3 regions of the Paenibacillus sp. A3M_27_13 genome follow, and region 1 is predicted to be linked to each of the others. Evidence: a T-box and tRNA genes for the amino acid it is inferred to sense, from the RefSeq annotation. Region 1 holds a T-box; the other regions hold tRNA genes.
What was found. The T-box of region 1 lies ahead of leuS (leucine--tRNA ligase). A T-box ahead of a tRNA ligase gene usually reads a tRNA of that ligase, here a tRNA-Leu.
Positions count from the first base shown of each region.

Region 2: it encodes a tRNA-Leu, which carries the amino acid that the T-box ahead of leuS (leucine--tRNA ligase) is inferred to sense. The anticodon was not compared.
Region 3: it encodes a tRNA-Leu, which carries the amino acid that the T-box ahead of leuS (leucine--tRNA ligase) is inferred to sense. The anticodon was not compared.

Region 1 is NZ_JANAVE010000001.1:1,021,970-1,026,225, forward strand. Features, by position in the region: gene leuS (leucine--tRNA ligase) at 1-2,323, opposite strand, end outside; T-box leader at 2,385-2,642, opposite strand; gene NLX82_RS04520 (tautomerase family protein) at 2,827-3,216, shown strand; gene NLX82_RS04525 (class I SAM-dependent DNA methyltransferase) at 3,289-4,062, opposite strand; gene NLX82_RS04530 (CvfB family protein) at 4,066-4,256, opposite strand, start outside.
Region 2 is NZ_JANAVE010000001.1:839,770-844,025, forward strand. Features, by position in the region: gene loaP (antiterminator LoaP) at 99-620, opposite strand; gene NLX82_RS03675 (MBL fold metallo-hydrolase) at 1,113-1,790, opposite strand; tRNA gene NLX82_RS03680 (tRNA-Leu) at 2,128-2,213, opposite strand; gene NLX82_RS03685 (hypothetical protein) at 2,460-2,618, shown strand; gene NLX82_RS03690 (hypothetical protein) at 2,749-2,937, shown strand; gene NLX82_RS03695 (hypothetical protein) at 3,014-3,166, opposite strand; gene NLX82_RS03700 (YnfA family protein) at 3,262-3,588, opposite strand; gene NLX82_RS03705 (hypothetical protein) at 3,641-3,823, opposite strand; gene NLX82_RS03710 (hypothetical protein) at 4,177-4,256, shown strand, end outside.
Region 3 is NZ_JANAVE010000002.1:402,813-407,068, reverse strand. Features, by position in the region: gene kdpA (potassium-transporting ATPase subunit KdpA) at 1-416, opposite strand, end outside; gene NLX82_RS27705 (potassium-transporting ATPase subunit F) at 568-645, opposite strand; gene NLX82_RS08330 (hypothetical protein) at 829-1,224, opposite strand; cyclic di-AMP (ydaO/yuaA leader) riboswitch at 1,340-1,512, opposite strand; gene NLX82_RS08325 (glutathione peroxidase) at 1,979-2,464, shown strand; tRNA gene NLX82_RS08320 (tRNA-Leu) at 2,610-2,692, opposite strand; gene NLX82_RS08315 (urease accessory protein UreF) at 2,961-3,698, shown strand; gene NLX82_RS08310 (hypothetical protein) at 3,995-4,243, shown strand.

The sequences.
Region 1 (4,256 bases):
TAGCATCAAGATCCTTGGCAATCGTTGCACGCTGCACAATTTTACCATTCACTTGCACAACAATTTCCACTTCGGCGTCCACCGTCCATGCTTCATCATAAGCAGGCCAGGCCGCGTAGGTAATGCTATCATTGTGCCCCAGCAGCTGCCACAATTCCTCGGCCAGATGGGGTGCAAGCGGCGACAGCATTTGCACGAAGTTTTCCATTGCTGCACGCGGCAGAAGGTCTGCTTTGTATGCATCGTTGGTGAAGATCATCAGCTGGCTGATCGCTGTATTGAAGCGCAGTGCATCCAGATCTTCGGTTACTTTTTTCAGCGTTTTGTGCCAAGTACGATTGAACTCATCGCTACCGCCGTCATTTGTAATTTTATCGTTCAGGCTACCATCCTCGGAAACAAACAGGCGCCATACGCGGGACAGAAAACGATGTGCTCCCTCTACCCCATTCTCATTCCATGGCTTGGTCGCTTCCAGCGGCCCCATAAACATCTCATAAATACGCAGCGTATCGGCGCCAAACGTATTGACAATATCATCAGGATTAATGACATTACCGCGTGATTTACTCATTTTTTCATTGTTATTGCCCAAAATCATACCCTGGTTGACCAGCTTATAAAAAGGCTCTTTCGTTTCCACTACGCCGATATCATACAGTACCTTATGCCAGAAACGGGCATACAGCAAGTGAAGAACCGCATGTTCCGCTCCGCCAATATACAAATCAACAGGCATCCATTCACGTTGTTTCTCTTTGGATACAAGCTCTTTGTCATTTTTCGGATCAATAAAGCGCAGGTAATACCAGCAACTGCCTGCCCATTGCGGCATTGTATTTGTCTCGCGGCGTGCTTTCATACCTGTCTCAGGATCAATGGTTTCGATCCAATCTGTTGCGTTCGCCAGCGGGGATTCACCTGTACCTGAAGGCTTGATATTGTCCATCTCCGGCAGTACGAGCGGAAGTTGGTCCTCAGGAACCGTTTTGATCGTTCCATCCTCCAGATGAATTACCGGAATCGGCTCGCCCCAATAGCGTTGACGGCTGAACAGCCAGTCACGCAGGCGATAGGTGACTTTGCCGTGTCCTTTGCCCTCGGCTTCCAGCCATTCAATCATCTTCGGAATCGCTTCCTCGTTGGTAAGTCCATTCAGCGGGCCGGAATTGACGTGCGGTCCATCCTCAGTATATGGCTCATTAGCCACATCTCCACCTTGGACAACCTCAATGATATTCAATCCGAATTGCTTGGCAAATTCCCAGTCACGCGCATCGTGAGCAGGTACAGCCATAATCGCTCCAGTTCCGTAGCCTGCAAGTACATAGTCAGCAATCCAGATCGGCAGCTTTTCGCCGTTCACCGGGTTCACTGCATAAGCTCCTGTGAATACGCCTGTTTTATCCTTGGCCAGATCCGTACGCTCCAGATCGCTTTTACGAGCAGCTTGTTCACGGTACTGTTGCACAGCATCCTTTTGCTCAGGCGTAGTGATAATATCCACCAATTCCTGCTCTGGTGCCAGCACACAGTAGCTTGCGCCGAACAGTGTATCTGGACGGGTTGTAAATACTGTGAGTTGCTCGTCATAGCCTTCAATTGGAAAACGAACCTCTGCCCCGGTAGACTTACCGATCCAGTTCCGCTGCATATCCTTAATACTCTCAGACCAATCCAGTTCCTCCAGATCCTCCAGCAGACGATCCGCGTATTCCGTAATTTTCAGCATCCATTGACGCATTGGTTTACGGACGACCGGATGACCGCCACGCTCACTCTTACCGTCAATAACTTCTTCATTCGCTAGCACCGTTCCCAGCGCCGGGCACCAGTTCACAGGTACTTCAGCTACATATGCAAGGCCGCGCTTGTACAGCTGGATGAAGATCCACTGTGTCCATTTGTAATAATCAGGATCCGTCGTGCTGATTTCACGATCCCAGTCGTAGGAGAAGCCGAGCGATTTGATTTGACGGCGGAAGTTATTTACATTTTTCACCGTAATTTCGCGTGGGTGCTCCCCTGTATCCAGCGCATGCTGCTCGGCAGGCAGACCGAAGGCGTCCCAACCCATCGGATGCAGTACGTTGTAGCCGCGCATTCTTTTATATCGTGAAACAATATCCGTAGCTGTGTAGCCCTCTGGGTGGCCTACATGTAGGCCGGCTCCAGATGGGTACGGAAACATATCCAAAGCATAAAACTTCGGTTTGCCCGGCTCTTCCCCGGTACGGAACGTCTTGTTCTCATCCCAATATTTCTGCCATTTTGGTTCAATACTTTGCGGTTGATAGCCGTGCTTCGGCTGTGTGTCTGTCATTGTCTTTTCCTCCTCAAACGGTATGCAACAAAAAAACCTCTGCATCCCGTAGCGTGTCAGCGCTAGGGACGAGAGGTTATATTCCCGTGGTACCACCCTAGTTAGCAGAAAGCGTTCTTCGCGTTCTACTCCCTTTGCACCTGATAACGGAGGTGATCCGATGCGGGTTAATAACAGGATACAAGCACCTGTATAGGGCGTTCCTGCGTTGGACGCATATCTCCGAGGCGAGTTCACTTTGCACTGTCAACCGGCTTGCACCACCCGCCAGCTCTCTACATGTCCAGACAAAGCTACTATTCCTCATCAGCGATTGTTTAACCGTTAATAATGGCACTATTATATTGAAAACCGCGAAAAAAGTCAAATAAGGACTACCTTTGGTGTTAAAGACCCTCTTCATACTAATTGTTCATGACACATGCATACGAATGTTTTATAATGATTTCGAATTAAATCGCTTCAAGTTGAGATGAGTTGAGATAAGAAAGGTGAGCTGAGAAATGGCACAGATTAAAATTTACGGAATAAAAGAAACTCTAAATCCAATCAAAAAGCAACTTTCAGAGGTGATTCATTCTGCTGTGGTGGATGCGTTCAAATATCCTCCTGACAAGAGGTTTCAACGTTTTTTTCCTATGGATCAGGAAGACTTTATATATGCCGATGGTCGCTCTGAGGCGTACACCATTATTGAAATCAGTATCTTTGAAGGCAGAACGACAGAAGCTAAGAAGCAACTCATTAACCTGTTATTCCAAAGAATTAACGATCTTTTGGGTATTTCTCCACAGGATCTTGAGATTACTATATTTGAAACACCCAAACAGAACTGGGGCATTCGGGGTGTACCGGGTGATGAGCTTCAGCTGAGCTATAAAGTGAATATATGAGTGCAAAAAGACGCCCTTCATGTCATCATGAAAAGCGTCTTTCTTTTCCCATACTCGCTAAATGAAGCCTTGCTATTTTACAGCAACATAAAACAGTCTCGCCGCGTCATCTTCTGCTTCTACCCATTCAAAATCCGCATATACCTTCACATCACGAAAACCCGCTTTGGACAATTCTGCCTTCATCCAGTCTGGGTCATAGGCACGTTGAACATGTATTTCCTCGAAACGCTGGTATAGATCGCGTCCTTCTTGTTCTGCTTTCGCAAAGATACTAAGATGATGCTCAATTTCACAACGGGGAGTGTCCAACGCACATGTCCAGATATACGAGATAGAGCGTTCATCCAGTACGAAAGGCTGCTCTTCATCATAACGTAAAAACGTCTGAGGATGATGTACATCGAACAAGAAGGTTCCGCCAGGCTTTAGACCAGCATGCGTTCTGCGAAAAGTAGAAATTATATCTTCTTCCTCCAACAAGTAATTCAGACAATCGCAAAAAGAAATTACAGAATCCACAGGCTCGGGTAAAATCCATTCTCTCATATCCTGCTGTATCCAGCGAACGCTTCCCTCACGAAACAATCGCTGTCCCTGTGGAGTGGTTTCCATTTTGCGACGGGCTACTGCCAGCATGTCAGAGGATAAGTCGATTCCAGCCACCTCGAAGCCCGAGTTAACCAGGGGGATCGTAATTGAACCCGTTCCGCAGCCCAGCTCGGCCACCGTATGAGGCATACCGTACTGATCCCAAGCCTGCCGTGCAAAGCGCAACCAGTCCGGGTACGGCATGTCCTGCATCAGCTCATCATACACATAGGCAAACTTCCGGTAAGAAGCCATTTTTTATTCCCCATTCCCGTCCTTCGGTTCAGGTATATTCTCCACCAGGTAGGTCCAGTTTTCCTTTTGTGTAACCAGTCCTTCCTTCATCAGCTTGCCCATCGCACGCTTGAAGGCGGATTTACTGATACCAAACCGTTGCTTGATAATATCCGGCGGTGTTGCGTCGGAATAAGGCATGCCGCCGCCCGGAC
Region 2 (4,256 bases), 180 kb from region 1:
CTACTAACTTAGCAGTCCAAATCAAAAAAGGCCTTCAAATCCCTTAAGGGTTCTGAAAGCTTCCTCATGGAGTATGAACTCGTCACGAGTTCTCCACTTTAAACCTTACTTATAATTTCCAAAGCTACTCTCACTAACCTGATATCACCCATAAATTCTAACTGAATGACCGCTTGTCGTTTATGTCTATCTATTTTCTTAACTATACTCCCCCTTCCTTTAAGTGGGCCATCTAGGATACATATATTGTCTCCTTCAATAATTCCAGTTGATGATTCTATACAATAGCTATCATTGCATAGACTTTCTAACATTTGTTTCTCCGAATCTCTCATTGAAGCTTCAAACTTCGAGTATCTCAATAAACGAATGATATCACTAGAAGTGCAAATCATTGAATTTGTACTGGTTACGAACTGCAAGTCAGGTAAATTCGACTCAATAAATACATAGCTTGGGAACAAAGGAGCCCATTCTTTCTTTACTATTCCTGCTACTTTAAAGAGTCTCTCTTGGAGTGGTATAAAGGGTTTGTAGACTTCAGAATCCAACCACTCATTAATAAGCTGCTTGACCTGTTCTTCCCTACCCGTTCGCACAAAAAACACGTACCAGCTCACTTAACTCATCTCCTATAAAAACGTACTGCCAAATCATCTCCTATAATGTCTACTACCCATATACATAGCTTCGCCCTTTCACTTATCCTACTTGATAAGCTACAATCTCTCACGATATATCCCTCTTTGATGGTTAACGTGACCCGCCAGCGATTAACCACAGAAAAGTTCCTTTATTTTTCATATAATCATATAATTGGAATAATGTTTTTCCATTATAATCCTCTACTCAAACCCTGTCAATTCACAGTTGATTGGAAACGGCCAAGTTCAGATTGGATTCGCAAACCTTTCTGAAAATGCTTAATTTGAAGTCATTATTATCTTTCGAATACAGCTTCAACGTTTCTGGCGGCTTATAAAAGAACTGATCCGAGTGTTTTACTCTAGTTAACTTGAGCATCTGGGGCACAGACAAATGATAGATCGTTATGTATTATTTTTTATATTTAAGATTTTCTCTCACCATTAGAACTGGGCCACAATACAGACTCATTTGAAATCGAACAGGCCCTTTTGGTTCGGACGCATTCTAAATTTAATAAAAGATTCCTTACTCGTAAATTGAAAATAAATATTTTCATCCATGAGGTGATTGAGTGTAAAACCAGGCGCTTTACCAAATGAATGAGCAGGATAAATTTGAATAGAGTCATCAATTTCTCGCTTTATTTTTTGAACACTATTATATAATTCTATTGGATTTCCTCCATTTGGGTCACAAAAGCCACAACCTTCAATGAATATTGTATCCCCAGTAAATAAGCGATCTGATAAAAGATAGCATACACTTCCCGCGGTATGTCCAGGAGTCAAAAGACTTTTAATTTCTGTTTCACCGACCTGGATTGAATCCTTGTCTTTAATTGAATGTAAATTTCTACATCTAAAATGATAAAAATCGATTTCGTTTGTTGACATGAATACCTGCGGGTTATATTTTTCCAGGAGTGGATTTACCAAATTAATATGATCCCAATGTGAGTGAGTTAATAGTATCGCTTTGAGATCGCCATTCAAATGTTGAAGATAGGACTCTACCTTTAATAAATCCCATGATGGGTCAACAATAGCTATGTCTCTTGTTTTCTCATCCATTACAAAATATACATAATTGATAAAATTCATAAAACAGGCTCTTAACTGTTCCATATGAAAAGTCAGATTCATATCAGCTTCACCGAACCACCTTCCCAATAGTTAATTAAAAACAACAACATTCTGATTTAAGGTTTTGGGCCACTTCATTTTTTAGAAATACTTACTATTTAATTATAAAGGCCTAATTTCGTTGTCCTATGATTATAACAATTGATGCAATAGAAAGGCTCCAACTCTCTGTTACAAGATCGCTTAATTTTTCCAAAACAAAAAACGCCTCTCCGTATGTTAACGGTGAGACGTTTTTGTTGGTTCTGTGTACCTGTTACGGAGTATTCCGCAGGTACACAGAACCTCGCGTTATTTTCGTTCATTTAACTTTGATGTGTCCGTTATAAATCAAAAATGCCGAGGACCGGGATCGAACCGGTACGGTAGTCACCTACCGCAGGATTTTAAGTCCTGTGCGTCTGCCAATTCCGCCACCCCGGCATAAATTTAGGAACGCTAATCTTCACACTTACTTGTCTTACAAGTATCTGAGAAACACGCATCTGATTAAGAAGTGTTCTCATTATGTAAATGTCGTTCAATTGGGCACCAACATATAATACGATAATTTTATCGAATTGTAAAGTGTTTTAAAAAAAAATAATAAAATTCTCTTTTTGTATAACTTGTGCACATTTGAATTACACTAATAAACGTCTTTCCAAACTACCAGAAGGGGTGTTACGAATGCGTGAAGGTATGATTCCAGCTGTTCTTGGAACGGTAGTATCGGCTTCAGGCGCTGTGTTGCTGAGCAGTAAGTACAAACTTGCAGCTACAGGCATTCTCGGTTTCGGACTGGCTCATGTTGTTCTGGGAGCGATTGATCTGATTGAGCATCGCTAGTTGTTTGGGAAGTACCGGGCGGGATTTACTCCCTCCCGGTTTTATTTTTATCAACGTTTAGTCTGGAGCACAAGCGTTTATGTAAAGTATAGAAGCTGAATATGCCTAATAAAAGGAGCTGTGATGTGCTATGAGAGATAATAACTCTGAAAAGAATCGTACTGACGATCAAATCGAACATAAACAATCCCTGGACAAGCGCGAGCCAGGATTTAATCGCATTCCTGACACCGATGCAGATACACCTGCTGCTACTGATATGATTGATGAAGCCATAGGTCGCGGGATAGACAAGTTACGTAACGATTTCACAAAATAAAGCATGGGTAATAAGACACAGGTTTGTGAGCAGTCCTTAATTCATTTGTTTTGATATGTACAGTGATTTCGTAAAATCACTTAAAGATCAGCATGATCCAGCCAATGATTGATATCCACAGCACGATGCTGATTAAGAGTCCACACATGATACCAAAAGAGAAATTACCTTCACTCTTCGGTACAGCACTACCAAATTTCAATCTAAGCTTCATTTGATTCCAGTTCATAGAACCCCCTCCTTAAGTTCTATTTCGGAATATGAAGCTTATTTTTGTAGACCTATAGTCATGTTTTCAAAAATAAAATAGGGTTTTTCGTCCTATCATCCTGATCGCGGAAATAGGATTACAGCTATACCGACCAAACAAATCAATCCACCAATGAAATCGTACAAGTCGGGTGTCTTTTTATCAATCCACCAGCCCCATGCAATGGAAAGAACAATAAAGACACCTCCGTATGCTGCATATACACGCCCAAAGGAGGAAAAAACCTGAAAGGTAGCAATGATTCCATACACAGCCAAGATTACTCCGCCGCAAAGTCCGACATACCATGTCTTTCCTTCACGCAGCCACTGCCAAATCAAATATCCTCCTCCAATTTCAGCGATGCCAGCCAATATAAAAAGTAAAGCTGCCTTTAACACCATTTCACATCCCTAATTCTTCAAATTCTTTTCGATTTTTTTGGATATCTCATTAGAGCACTCGACCTAAAAGGATAATCAATGCAATCACGCCAACCAGAATCAGCAGGTTGCTGACCTGACGCCATAAGCTAGGCACTCCCTCGGAGAGAAGCTTCCGCTGATTGGCATCAAAGTTCGCTTTGGCTCCTTCAGCATCTGCTGACCTAGAGAATGGTCTGTTTTCTTCATTCATAAGAGCACCTCCTTTTCAATCCACTTTAATCATACCAAACTTTTCCGTCGATTTCGCGTTGCTCTTATGCATATACTTCACATATATTTCTGATTGCATCTTCATATATGTGAAGTGTACATCCATATGTCAATATTTCGCTGAATATAAAGTATGATGTCGAATCAAGGTAGAGTGGGTATTTAGACGTCTTTCATTGCAGGACGGTAGTTATGGTATAATTTAGTCAACTTGTTCAAGATCGTAACCAGCGCTCATTTGTTTACTCAACTTATAATTAAATTGACATCTAAGAATCCACATCCCGGTTACAACCTGCATATTCTGTTTGTAAACCCAGGAGGAGGATACCGATGTCCCCAATCTTTATAGCAAGTTTAATGATGATGGGCATATTTTTATTTCAGGCAGCCATCGTTCTCGGCATCATACA
Region 3 (4,256 bases), on a different contig from region 1:
AACATCATCATCGTGACGAACGCCATCTGTGTCAGATACGTAAGCCCGCTTTCTCCGCTATAATGTTGGAGATTCGTATTCGTCATAAAGCTGATTACCGTATTAAAAGCTAGTGATGCTTCCATATTACTGTTTCCAGCCGGATTACCAGGAAGCATTCCCTGTAAACGCAACAGCAAGTAGCTGATCGCCACAAGCACGACATTCGTTGCAATGAAACTCATAACATACGTAGTCCAACGCATGCTTTCTAGCTTCTTCAATCCTACTATCTTATAAATCAGCTTTTCTGTTCCGCCAAAAATCCGATCCGTCCGATTGGGTTCATTCGAGAATACATGATACATATAGGTGCCCACTGGCTTTACCAAGAGCAGCAATATGACGATCACAATTCCAATTTGAAGCAGCTCCATCCTTTATTCCTCCTTCAAAATGCTCCTGCGTTTGGAACAACAGACCTGCTTCCAGAGCACCAATTGTGTGCACACGTTTGCGAAAACCCGCTACCTATGATGCTTAATATTCAGATCTGTTGTTCCCGCCCGCTCTATCCCCTATAGCTGACTAGAACTTTTCAGGGTTCAGGAGTGCGTAGATTAAATACATAAACACAATAGCCGTAAGCCCAAGTATAACGATCATCCTCTTCGTCCTCCTTTAGAGGTCTGCGCATCACACCAGCGTACAAACAGCAGTATCACTCCATAACTCACAGCCATGACGAGCAGCATGTATATATCCATCATGTTTATACCCTCCGTATCGGTCCTCAGATCGCCATTCTTATTTGATCATAAAATCATAAAACAACTATGTTATAAGTGCTTATCCGTTCAGCAGAAAACCCACCTCTCCGTTCAATGTGTAGATCACATGATCCGCTCCCAATCCCCGATAAATTCCTTGTGGATTACAGCCGTGCGTAATAACATAGATCGATTCCGATGTTAGCGGCCGACATATTTGCAGGAAACGGCACGTCAGATTCAAGCTGTTCTCGAACAAATACACACTACCAATTTCTTTTTTTGGAAAATTCCATTTTCCCGCTTGCATGGTATTGATGCGGACAATGTGCTCCACACCCATTTTTTTGAGCTGTCGTTCCTCCTGGGCGCTATTCGTGAGAACTGCAAACGCCAATTTTTTGAAAATAAGCAATTTCACAAAACTTCTGCCCGCTTCATTCGGTGCAGTGACAATAATTAACCGACCTTCCATCAGTAGCTCCTCTCCCGGTATAAAAAGACAACAAAAAGAAGCCGAAGGAAAAAGGCTTTCCTCCGGCTTCTTACATATCCATGATAAAATAAACCATGGCTGCACACGGCGGTTTGTTGCCTCTCCCTGTACGCTTACGAGGTTAGCTGTCGGATTCGGACGTGAGAGTCGCCCTATTTCTGGCACTTGACCTGAAAATTCACCCCATGAGACACACGGCTTCCGAAGCCGTACAATCTCGATTGGTTCCCCCGCTTTTGCAACTGCAAAATTCAGCGCTATAGACATTTCGTTGTTACTTCATTCAAGTTAATTTGAAATTACGTCTTGAATCATACACCCGCGCATGGAAGACTGTAAAGCTCAACTGCGGGGTTATAAATCGGCCTTTAGAGCCTAGGATATTAATAATAGCGCTTACAATGCAACTATGCTTCTCACAGCTCCTTCAATCTCTGTTTTTCATCCCTTTTCGAAAATGACAAGCATGTCAATATTGGCGTAGGGTAGAGCGTTTTTGGCCTTTTTTTGTAAAAAGAGAAGAAAATACGCTATATGTACCAGCTAAACACCGATTGAACCCGCTTTTATAAGAAGAAACACCTTAATTCGCTCCATTTGCGGTGCGATTTACTGTTTTGAACAAAATACGATTTTACAGCGGCTAAAGGCTTGATATAGCTTTTCCAAACTTGCAACCTTGCTTTTAATTGCTTACAATTTAATTGCTGAATATTGAATAAGGAGAGATACTATGACCGTTTATGAATATGATGCGCACACCCTGCAAGGGAAAAAAATTCCGTTATCCACATATGAAGGGAACGTTCTGCTTATCGTGAACACTGCCAGCAAATGTGGGTTAACCCCCCAATACAAAGCGCTACAAGAGCTATATGACCAGTACCATGAACAGGGGCTCGAAATTTTGGGATTTCCCAGCAACCAGTTTGCCAAACAAGAGCCAGGTTCCAGCGAGGAGATTTCCGAGTTTTGCCAGATCAATTATGGTGTTACCTTTCCGATGTTCGCCAAGACAGATGTCAATGGCGATCAAGCGCACCCCTTATTTCGTTACCTGACCCAAACTGCTCCGGGGGTATTAGGGTCCAAAGCGATCAAATGGAATTTTACTAAATTCTTAATTACACGAGAAGGTAACGTATTTAAGCGCTATGCACCGCAAACCACTCCAGATAAGCTGGCGGGAGATATAGAGAAGCTTTTGCAGCAAAACTGACATCCTTCTTTATCACAGTTAATAAACGACCGGTTGTCTACCGTTGTTCTGTGGCTAAAGGATATAACGAAAAATGCTTAACAAAAAAAGCATCCCTTCACGTAAACCGTGTCAGGATGCTTTTTTAACTGAGTATTGCATATAATGCGGTCGAGAGGACTCGAACCTCCACGGGCGTACGCCCACTACCCCCTCAAGATAGCGTGTCTGCCATTCCACCACGACCGCAAATCATAATGTAATGAGGCAACAGATTTATTATACTCTCTCATCAACTATTTGTAAACAAAAATATAATAATTATTTTATTTGTTATTTTAACTAACATATATGAGCGATAAGAATATTTAATTTGACACAAAAGCTATTTAAATGTAAATATATATTACATATATTTCGAATATTTTTCGTTATCCCCAAGTAAAAAGTAAAATAACATAACATAACATAAGGATTCACTTCGAGGAGGCGAACCACCTTGCATAAAGGCAACCGCTTGCTGAACTATGCATTATTGTTGGACCCTTCCCTACCTGTTGGTGGCTTCACCCGTTTTAACGGACTGGAGAAACTATCGCGTAACGGACATTTGAACAGTCTACAAGACCTGGAACATTACATGCTGGATGATTTGTATCCTCAATTTACAACCGTTGACGGCATGGCTATCAAAAGTCTGTATGTCGCCATCCAGCAGAATGACAGTTGGCGGATCGCCCTCATTGATAAGATGCTGCATACCCAACGTCCCTCCTGGCAGCATGTGAAGGAGTTTCGTCTATCCGGTCAGCGTCTGCTCAAGCTCGCTAAGGCTCTTTATCCTTGGCTTGAATTTGACCAGTTGGAATCTATACTCATTCAATACAATGCGATTGGCACACTCGCTACCGTTCACACCTGGATTAACTTCCTCCTCGGAAACGATGTAGAACAGACCGTTCACGGCTATCTTAGCGCAGCAGTGTCCTTCTGTGTGGAAGATGCCTTCAAACTACTCAATCCTCCTTATGAGGAAAAGAACCCTCTTATGGAGCGTATGACAAGCGAGCTCCTCTCTGCCTGGAAGAAGCTTAACCAACCTGAGCCAACTGCATCTCAGCGTCGCTTTCTTCACAGACATTGGTCCAGCTCCTACATCACTCTACCTCTTTATATGAGCCATAATAACCAATTGGATGAACCTAGACTGTTTTCCTCCTCAGGTCTATTCAAACGCCTTCCAGCATCCCCCTGATGCGTCGTTTCGCCAATGTGGTCACAACACCAAAAACACTCTGTCCCTTTCCTCAGGTGGCAGAGTGTTTTTTATCCACATATAATCGCAATTCACAGCATTAGCAGACTCTAGACGGATTATCAGAACCACCTAGCACTTAATTAAGTAATTAATTCAACAAAATGACGCATTTACGATTGTAAAAACACGTATAAAAGTGTATCATAGTGTTAGATGGTTAATTCTAACATGTTTACTGATGATTATTATAACACACCAATTATTCCGCAAGAATCCGTAAGGGGCGATTTCTCTTGAATAACAAAATGCCTGTCACCTCCTTCGGGTGGGCCATCAAACAACGGCTTGTCGAACTTCGACTGGATCAGAAAACATTTTGTGAGACACACAATATTCCGCCTTCACGCTTGTCCAATCTGATTCACGGCACCCGCAAAGCACAAAGGTACAGAAAACAAGTTGCTGCAATTCTGAACATCGACGATAACGATTATAAGGAGGCACCGCACTCTAAACCTAACAAGCATTCCAGTTACATATAGGTCATTCCATATC